Linked DNA regions of Mucilaginibacter gracilis. The protein of the gene in region 1 interacts with the protein of each later gene in a pairwise test. Links are inferred from orthologs where the notes say so. Each region holds a gene or a part of one and is shown on either strand. Other genes may lie near its edges.

Evidence for each region. The genes of interacting proteins can lie anywhere in the genome.
Region 2: the proteins of nusG (region 1) and rho interact in binary tests that used the Escherichia coli proteins (3 or more experiments, as listed by UniProt). The link is inferred for Mucilaginibacter gracilis from one-to-one orthologs.

What each region holds. Positions count from the first base shown.
Region 1 is NZ_RBKU01000001.1:2,729,216-2,733,342, forward strand. The notes cover bases 1,424-4,127. They hold nusG (transcription termination/antitermination protein NusG), read left to right. Parts: upstream 1,424-2,356; coding sequence 2,357-2,899; downstream 2,900-4,127. Other genes in these bases: tuf (elongation factor Tu), read left to right, coding at 1,424-1,986; secE (preprotein translocase subunit SecE), read left to right, coding at 2,149-2,343; rplK (50S ribosomal protein L11), read left to right, coding at 3,083-3,523; rplA (50S ribosomal protein L1), read left to right, coding at 3,626-4,127. Also shown: more of tuf, read left to right, coding at 799-1,423. UniProt on the Escherichia coli protein: Part of the processive rRNA transcription and antitermination complex (rrnTAC). The complex forms an RNA-chaperone ring around the RNA exit tunnel of RNA polymerase (RNAP).
Region 2 is NZ_RBKU01000001.1:6,013,587-6,018,108, reverse strand. Bases 1-2,887 are described here. They hold rho (transcription termination factor Rho), read right to left. Parts: upstream 2,318-2,887; coding sequence 683-2,317; downstream 1-682. Other genes in these bases: pyrF (orotidine-5'-phosphate decarboxylase), read left to right, coding at 2,570-2,887; pssA (CDP-diacylglycerol--serine O-phosphatidyltransferase), read right to left, coding at 1-611. Outside these bases: more of pyrF, read left to right, coding at 2,888-3,403; BDD43_RS26740 (DUF2851 family protein), read left to right, coding at 3,515-4,522. UniProt on the Escherichia coli protein: Facilitates transcription termination by a mechanism that involves Rho binding to the nascent RNA, activation of Rho's RNA-dependent ATPase activity, and release of the mRNA from the DNA template.

The DNA.
Region 1 (4,127 bases):
TTTTTTGAAAAAAAATTTTGATAGGCTTTTAAATTGTGTAGATTTGCAATCCCTTTTGGAGAGGTACTCAACACTACTTCGCAAACAAAAGGGGTTGTTCTTAAAAATAAATTGCCTCCTTAGCTCAGCTGGTAGAGCGACTGACTTGTAATCAGTAGGTCATTGGTTCGATCCCGATAGGAGGCTCAGTTTAATTTTGGATATAGGATGTTTGATAAGGGATTTTTTGATTTGAATAAAATCAAATCCCGAATTGAAAATACCAAATCCAAAATTAACTTGGGGGGATACCAGAGCGGTCAAATGGGACGGACTGTAAATCCGTTGCTTCGGCTACGAAGGTTCGAATCCTTCTCCCCCCACTTGTTAAGGATTGAGTTCCTGAATGATTGATGGATTGAATGATCTGGAAATTAAAAAGGAAAATGATTGAGTTATTGAAAAATTGAATTTTAAACATTCAGTCATTCAAAAACTCAATCATTCAATCATTAAAAAAAGCGGAAGTAGCTCAGTTGGTAGAGCGATAGCCTTCCAAGCTATAGGTCGCGAGTTCGAACCTCGTCTTCCGCTCAGTTTGGTTCATTGGTTTATTAGTTCGCTGGTTCATTGGTGCTTGGCACTAATAAACTAATCAACAAGTGAACAAATGAACTAACAAAAAAGCCGACGTAGCTCAGTGGTAGAGCACTTCCTTGGTAAGGAAGAGGTCATGGGTTCAAATCCCATTGTTGGCTCTATAATTTTAGTATTATAACAATTAGAAAATAAAAATTAACCTACAAACATTTATAAATCATGGCAAAAGAAAAGTTTGACCGCAGTAAGCCGCACTTAAACATCGGTACTATCGGTCACGTTGACCACGGTAAAACAACCCTTACCGCAGCTATCACCAAAGTATTAGCTGACAAAGGTTTTTCAGAAGCTCGTTCTTTCGATTCTATCGATTCAGCTCCTGAAGAAAAAGAACGTGGTATTACTATCAATACAGCGCACGTTGAGTATTCAACTGCTAGCCGTCACTATGCTCACGTTGACTGTCCAGGTCACGCGGATTATGTGAAAAACATGGTTACAGGTGCTGCTCAAATGGATGGTGCTATCATAGTAGTTGCTGCAACTGATGGTCCGATGCCACAAACCCGCGAACACATCCTGTTAGCACGTCAGGTAGGTGTACCTGCACTTGTTGTTTTCATGAACAAGGTTGACATGGTTGATGATCCGGAATTATTAGAATTAGTTGAAATGGAAATTCGTGAATTATTATCATTCTACGAATATCCAGGTGATGATATCCCGGTTATCCAGGGTTCAGCATTAGGTGGTCTTAACGGCGATGATAAATGGGTTGAGAAGATCATGGATTTGATGAACGCTGTTGATAACTACATTCCAATTCCTCCACGTTTAACTGAGCTTCCTTTCTTGATGCCTGTTGAAGACGTATTCTCGATCACTGGTCGTGGTACTGTTGCAACCGGTCGTATCGAGCGTGGTATTATTAACTCAGGTGATCAGGTTGATATCTTAGGTATGGGTGCTGAGAACTTAAAATCAACCGTAACTGGTGTTGAGATGTTCCGCAAAATCCTTGACCGTGGTGAAGCTGGTGATAACGTTGGTTTATTATTACGTGGTATTGAAAAAGAAGCCATCCGTCGTGGTATGGTTATTTGCAAACCAGGTTCAGTAACTCCTCACACAGATTTCAAGGCTGAGGTTTACGTATTGTCAAAAGCAGAAGGTGGCCGTCACACGCCATTCTTTAACAAATACCGTCCGCAATTCTATTTCCGCACAACAGACGTAACTGGTGAAATTTCATTAGCCGAAGGTGTAGAAATGGTTATGCCAGGTGATAACGTAACAATCACTGTAAAGTTGATTAATGCTATCGCGATGGAAAAAGGCTTACGTTTCGCTATCCGTGAAGGTGGCAGAACAGTAGGTGCTGGTCAGGTAACAGAAATTTTGAAATAATATTTCAAAAAAGGTTAATTGAGAAACATAAGTCTGCTATCAAATGCGGGCTTATGTTTTCTTATAATAAACGGGAATAGTTCAACGGTAGAATAGAGGTCTCCAAAACCTTTGATCAGGGTTCGAATCCTTGTTCCCGTGCTTGAAGAGGAAGTAAACAAAATGGCTAAAGTAACTGAATATATAAAGGAGTCCTACGAAGAGCTTACCGAAAAGGTAACCTGGCCTACGTGGAGCGAATTACAAAATAGTGCAATTTTAGTATTGATAGCTGCTATTATCATAGCTTTAATAGTATTGCTTATGGATCAATCATTTGGCCGTTTACTGCAATACTTCTATAAATCATTAGCGTAATATTTTAATAACGATGAGCGATCAGTTGAAATGGTACGTGGTGAGAGCCATAAGTGGTAAAGAAAAAAAGGTTAAGCAATACATAGATGCCGAAATTAATCGTTTAGGTATATCACATCTGGTTCCGCAGGTATTAATACCAATGGAAAAATATTACCAGATGCGCGATGGAAAGAAAATAGCAAAAGAGCGTAACTTTTTTCCGGGCTACGTACTGATGGAAGCCGCGCTCGACGGTGAGTTGGAGCACATTATAAAAAATATAAACAGCGTTATTGGCTTTTTAGGCGATAAACAAGGTAACGCTATTCCTTTGCGCCAGGCCGAAGTTAACCGTATTTTAGGTAAGGTTGACGAAATGAGCGAGCAAGGCGAAACAATGAACGTACCATATTACATTGGCGAAAACGTTAAGGTAATGGATGGGCCGTTTAATGGCTTTAGCGGCGTTATTGAAGAAGTTAACGAAGAGAAAAAGAAACTGAAAGTAATGGTAAAGATATTTGGCCGCCGTACGCCGCTCGAATTGAATTACATGCAGGTTGAAAAAGAATAATTTTAGATGTAACATGTTAGATAGGATTTTGAGATACCCTATCGGCATTAAAAATCTGATCACGATAATTGGAAGAAAGTAAAGAGAAAAAGAGGTTTAAAATCTCATATCTCAATACTCAAATCTAAGAAAATGTTACATAGCTTCCACTTATTAACATTAAGTAACAATAATTAAATTAAAATGGCAAAAGAAGTCGGTGCAATGGTTAAGCTACAGGTAAAAGGCGGCGCTGCAAACCCATCTCCTCCAATAGGCCCAGCATTGGGTGCTAAAGGTGTGAACATTATGGAGTTTTGCAAGCAGTTTAATGCCCGTACGCAAGACAAGCCAGGTAAAGTGTTGCCAGTAGTAATCACAGTTTATGTAGATAAATCGTTTGATTTTATCATCAAAACTCCACCAGTTGCTATCCAGTTATTGGAAGCTACCGGTTTAAAGAGCGGATCGGCAGAACCCAACCGTAAAAAGGTATCAAGCGTAAGCTGGGACCAGGTTGAAACTATCGCCAAAGATAAAATGACCGACTTAAATGCATTCACAGTTGAATCGGCCATGAAAATGGTGGCAGGCACAGCTCGCAGTATGGGAATTACCGTTTCTGGTACAGCGCCCTGGAATTAAATGATTTCCGAAGTCGGATTTTTACTCTCGGAATTAAACACCGAAATCAAAAATTCGAAAAACGAAATTGAAACATTAAATAACTAATCAGTTTAAAAGACAGTGGCAAGATTAACAAAAAATCAAAAAACGGCACTATCCAAAGTTGAGGTTAATAAAGCGTATTCTTTACAGGATGCATCTTCATTAGTGAAAGATATTACTATCGCTAAATTTGATGCTTCGGTTGATATAGATGTTCGTTTAGGTGTTGATCCGCGTAAAGCCAATCAAATGGTGCGTGGTATTGCAACCTTACCTCACGGAACCGGCAAAACTGTACGTGTATTGGTGCTTTGTACTCCTGAAAAGGAACAAGAAGCTAAAGATGCAGGTGCTGATTTTGTAGGCTTGGATGATTATATCGCCAAGATTGAAGGTGGATGGACTGATGTTGATATTATCATCACTATGCCAAGTGTTATGGCTAAAGTTGGTCGTTTGGGTCGTATATTAGGCCCGCGTAACTTAATGCCTAACCCTAAATCAGGTACAGTAACCCAGGATGTGGGTAAAGCTGTAACTGAGGTAAAAGCAGGTAAAATTGACTTCAAGGTTGATAAAA
Region 2 (4,522 bases), 3.3 Mb from region 1 along the record:
AAATTTTCCTGAAAATCGGTACTCTTAAACTTGAGCGACATTAAAGGAATCTCGGCTACAAGTAACGAACACATAACGAGTGTAAAGCACGATAAAAAGAACGGATTTAAAATATAATCGCGGTAAAACATGTTGCCGTGCAGCAATATAAGCGGAAATGACGCTATCAAAATGGCATTGGCCGGGGTTGGTAAACCTATAAATATATCGGTCTGCCGCTCGTCGGTATTAAATTTAGCCAAGCGTAGGGCCGAAAACACGGGTATTAAAAAAGCAATAAAGTTGAGGTACTGGCTTACGTGATCTATCTGCGGCGCCTCGAGCAGTAACTCGTATAGTATAGCCGATGGCAATACGCCAAAACTTACCAGGTCGGCAAGCGAATCAAGATCTTTACCAATGCCGGAGAATGATTGCAGCATGCGCGAGGCAAAGCCATCAAAAAAATCAAAAATGGCAGCTAAAAATATAGCGTATGCTGCAAATATTAAGTTGTGCTGAAAGGTGAAAACTATACCTAAGCAGCCACTAAACAAATTTGCACAGGTAATGGCATTGGGTAGATGTTTTCGTACTCGTTGCTGCACTTGCTGTGGATGTAATTGATTCATTTAATTATAACGAAATTATTGCCTGTGAAGTTTAATTACCCGCCGTGCAATAATTCCGTTACACAAAACTATTAAGAATTCATGGATATAAGGAATTCTTCGTTAGTTTTTGTTCCACGCATTTGCGCTTGCAAAAACTCCATTGATTCCTGCGAATTCATATCGGCTAAATGGTTACGTAATATCCAGATGCGTTGCAGCGTTTCGCGGTCAAGCAGCAAATCATCACGGCGTGTGCTCGATGCAGTAAGGTCAATAGCCGGGAATATACGCTTGTTAGATAATTTACGATCTAATTGTAACTCCATGTTACCGGTACCTTTAAACTCTTCAAAAATAACCTCGTCCATCTTGGAGCCGGTTTCGGTTAAGGCGGTAGCAATAATGGTTAACGAGCCGCCATCTTCAATTTTACGGGCTGCACCAAAAAAGCGTTTTGGCTTGTGCAATGCATTGGCATCAACACCACCCGACAATATTTTACCCGATGCTGGTGCAACGGTATTGTAAGCACGTGCCAAGCGGGTTATAGAATCTAAAAGGATAACTACATCGTGGCCGCACTCAACCATGCGTTTAGCTTTTTCTAAAACAATGTTGGCTATTTTAACGTGGCGCTCGGCAGGCTCATCAAAGGTTGATGATACAACTTCGGCACGCACGCTGCGGGCCATATCGGTAACCTCTTCGGGGCGTTCGTCAATCAGCAATATAATCAGGTAAACTTCCGGATGGTTTTTGGCAATGGCATTGGCCACATCCTTTAGCAACATGGTTTTACCTGTTTTGGGCTGCGCTACAATTAACCCACGCTGCCCTTTACCTATTGGGGCAAACAAATCAATAATACGGGTTGAGTAGTTGCCCATCTCGGTAAAAAGGTTCAATTTTTCCGAAGGGAAAAGTGGCGTTAAGTGGTCAAACGGTACACGGTCTCGCACTTCGGCAGGTACCCGGCCATTAATGGCCTCAACACGTACCAGCGGAAAATATTTTTCACCTTCTTTTGGTGGGCGTATGCTGCCCCGTACCGTATCGCCTGTTTTTAAACCAAAAAGCTTAATTTGCGATTGCGATACATAAATATCATCCGGAGAGGTTAAGTAGTTATAATCAGACGAGCGTAAAAAGCCGTAACCATCGGGCATAATCTCTAAAACGCCTTCGTTAACTATTACGTTATCAAAATCAAGGTTAATTGCCGGCTCCTGGCTTTTTTGTTGATTAGCCGCTCCGTTGCCATTATTGTTAAACTTGCGTTCAAATTTTTGCGGGCGTATTTCGGTAGCTGGTTGTGGTTCTTGTGGTTTGCTGCTTTCTTCGCCGGCCTGCTCAGTTACCGGTGATGGCGTTTCGGCAACAGTTGGTGCCGGCCTTTCTGGCTGCTGCTCCTCTTCGTTTTGATCAAAAAGGTTGGTGTCGTTTACCTGTACCTCAACGCGTGGTTCGTTTTTTGGCTTCAAGGTGCGTACCCTTTTGCGGGGGGCACTACTTTCGGCACTTTCGGGCTCTGGTGTAGCAGGAGTATAATTTGATGTAACGGTTTCTTGTTGGGCGCGTGCCGCCTCTATTAATTGTTGTTGCTCAACTATTTTGGTAATTAGCTCTGCTTTTCTAAAACTATCTGCTTCGGCAATTCCAAAGCTTTTAGCTAATACGCGTAGTTCAGAAACGAGCTTATCGTTTAATTCTGTTGTGTTAGACATGTGTTGAATAAATATTTCAAAAGGATTTTTTTGGGTAGAAATTACCTTGCGCCAAGTATTGTGTTTTGAATCTGAACTAAAAATAAATTATTTGGAAACTTTTAAACTGATTCTTTGGTGCAAGAAATTCAGGAAAACGCTACAATTTTAGACAATTTATTTAATAGTTCAAATTTTTTTAAAAATATAATCGTTTAAATTGAATCATTTTGTGTATTTTTCATTCTTTTGCACAAAAATAATACCAAGTTCATGCCATCTCGCCAACAACTCATCCAACAGATCAAACAAAAAAAATCTTTCCTATGTGTAGGTTTAGATACCGATATTGAAAAGATACCCCGTTTTTTGTTGGATTTTGACGACCCTGTTTTTGAGTTTAACAGGCAGATTATTAATGCCACTCATGATTTATGCGTGTCGTACAAGCCAAACTCCGCATTTTACGAGAGCCGGGGCGTAAAGGGCCTGCAAAGCCTGGCCAAAACATGGCAACATTTACCCGCCGAAACCCTTAATATTATTGATGCCAAACGCGGCGATTTAGGCAATACTACAGATATGTACGCCAAAGCTTTTTTTGACCAGGCTGCGTCGGGCGTGAGTTTTGATGCTATTACGCTATCCCCTTACATGGGTACAGACAGCGTAACGCCCTATTTAAAGTACGATGGTAAATGGATAATTGTTTTGGGGCTAACATCAAACCCGGGCAGTAAAGATTTTCAATACCTGGTTAACAAAGGTGGCTATTTGTACGAAGAGGTGGTAAAAAAAGCTGTAACCTGGGCTGGTGCCGATAGGATTATGTTTGTAGTTGGGGCTACCAAAAGTACCGAGTTCACCAACATCCGCAAATACGCTCCCGATAACTTTTTGCTGGTACCCGGCGTTGGCGCTCAAGGCGGAAGTCTGGCCGATGTTTGCCAATATGGAATGAATAGCGATTGCGGATTAATTGTAAATGCTTCGCGATCCATTATATACGCATCTAACGAGCGCGATTTTGCTGACGCTGCACGTGCCGAAGCAATAAAACTTCAACAAGAAATGAAGGTGGAGTTGGAGAAAGCAGGGGTGATTTAGTCTTAAGTCCATAGTTGTGAGTCTTTAGTCATTAAGACTTATACAATTAATTTATATCTTGGCTTTGTAAACGGACTCAGGACCTAAGGCTTCCGACTCAAGACTTAAACAATGCATTTCAACGAAGATTTTTTGCAATACATCTGGAAGTTTAGGCTATTTGATATGAATAACCTGCACACCACCGATGGTGAGGAGTTGCAAATTATATCGCCAGGTTTACAAAACACAAACGCAGGCCCCGATTTTCAGGATGCCAAAATTAAGATAGGGGATACCCTTTGGGCGGGCAATGCCGAAATACACTTATCATCATTGGAGTGGAAACAGCACGGGCACCACACCAATAATGCCTATAATAGCGTGATATTGCATGTGGTGTACCGCGACGATGAGCCTGTTTACCGTAGCAACGGTACAAAGGTACCTACGCTTGTTTTGTTCAACCGCATCTCGCAGGAGCTTTACACACGATACCATCATTTAATATTTGACCAAAAACAGTTTATCCCCTGCGAAAGCCGGATAGGAACGATTGACGGTTTATTGATACAAAACTGGTTAACCCGTGTATTAATAGAGCGATTACAAAAACGCTCCATTGCACTTACGGAAGCATTAAAGGTTAATCGTGGCGATTGGGAGGAAACTTTTTACCAGTTTTTGGCGGCCAATTTTGGTTTTAAAATAAATGCGCTACCTTTTGAGATGCTCGCAAAATCGTTACCGCAAAATATACTGGCCAAGCACAAAAATAACACCATGCAAATTGAGGCGTTAATTTTTGGCCAGGCCGGCTTTTTAACTGAAGATTTAGCGGACGAGTACCCGCAATTGCTCAAAAAGGAATACGATTTTTTGCAAAAAAAGTATAACCTTAAACCAATAGAAAAACATCTGTGGAAATTTTTACGGCTGCGGCCGCTTAATTTCCCAACCATCAGGCTGGCGCAATTTGCTGCCTTGGTGGCAACATCAAACAACTTATTATCAAAAGTGTTGGAAACGCGCGAGCCTGAAGCCTTTTTTAAACTATTTGATGATATTAAGGTTAATGCTTACTGGGATAATCATTATCAATTTGATAAGCCTTCGGTTATTGCCAATAAAACAATGGGT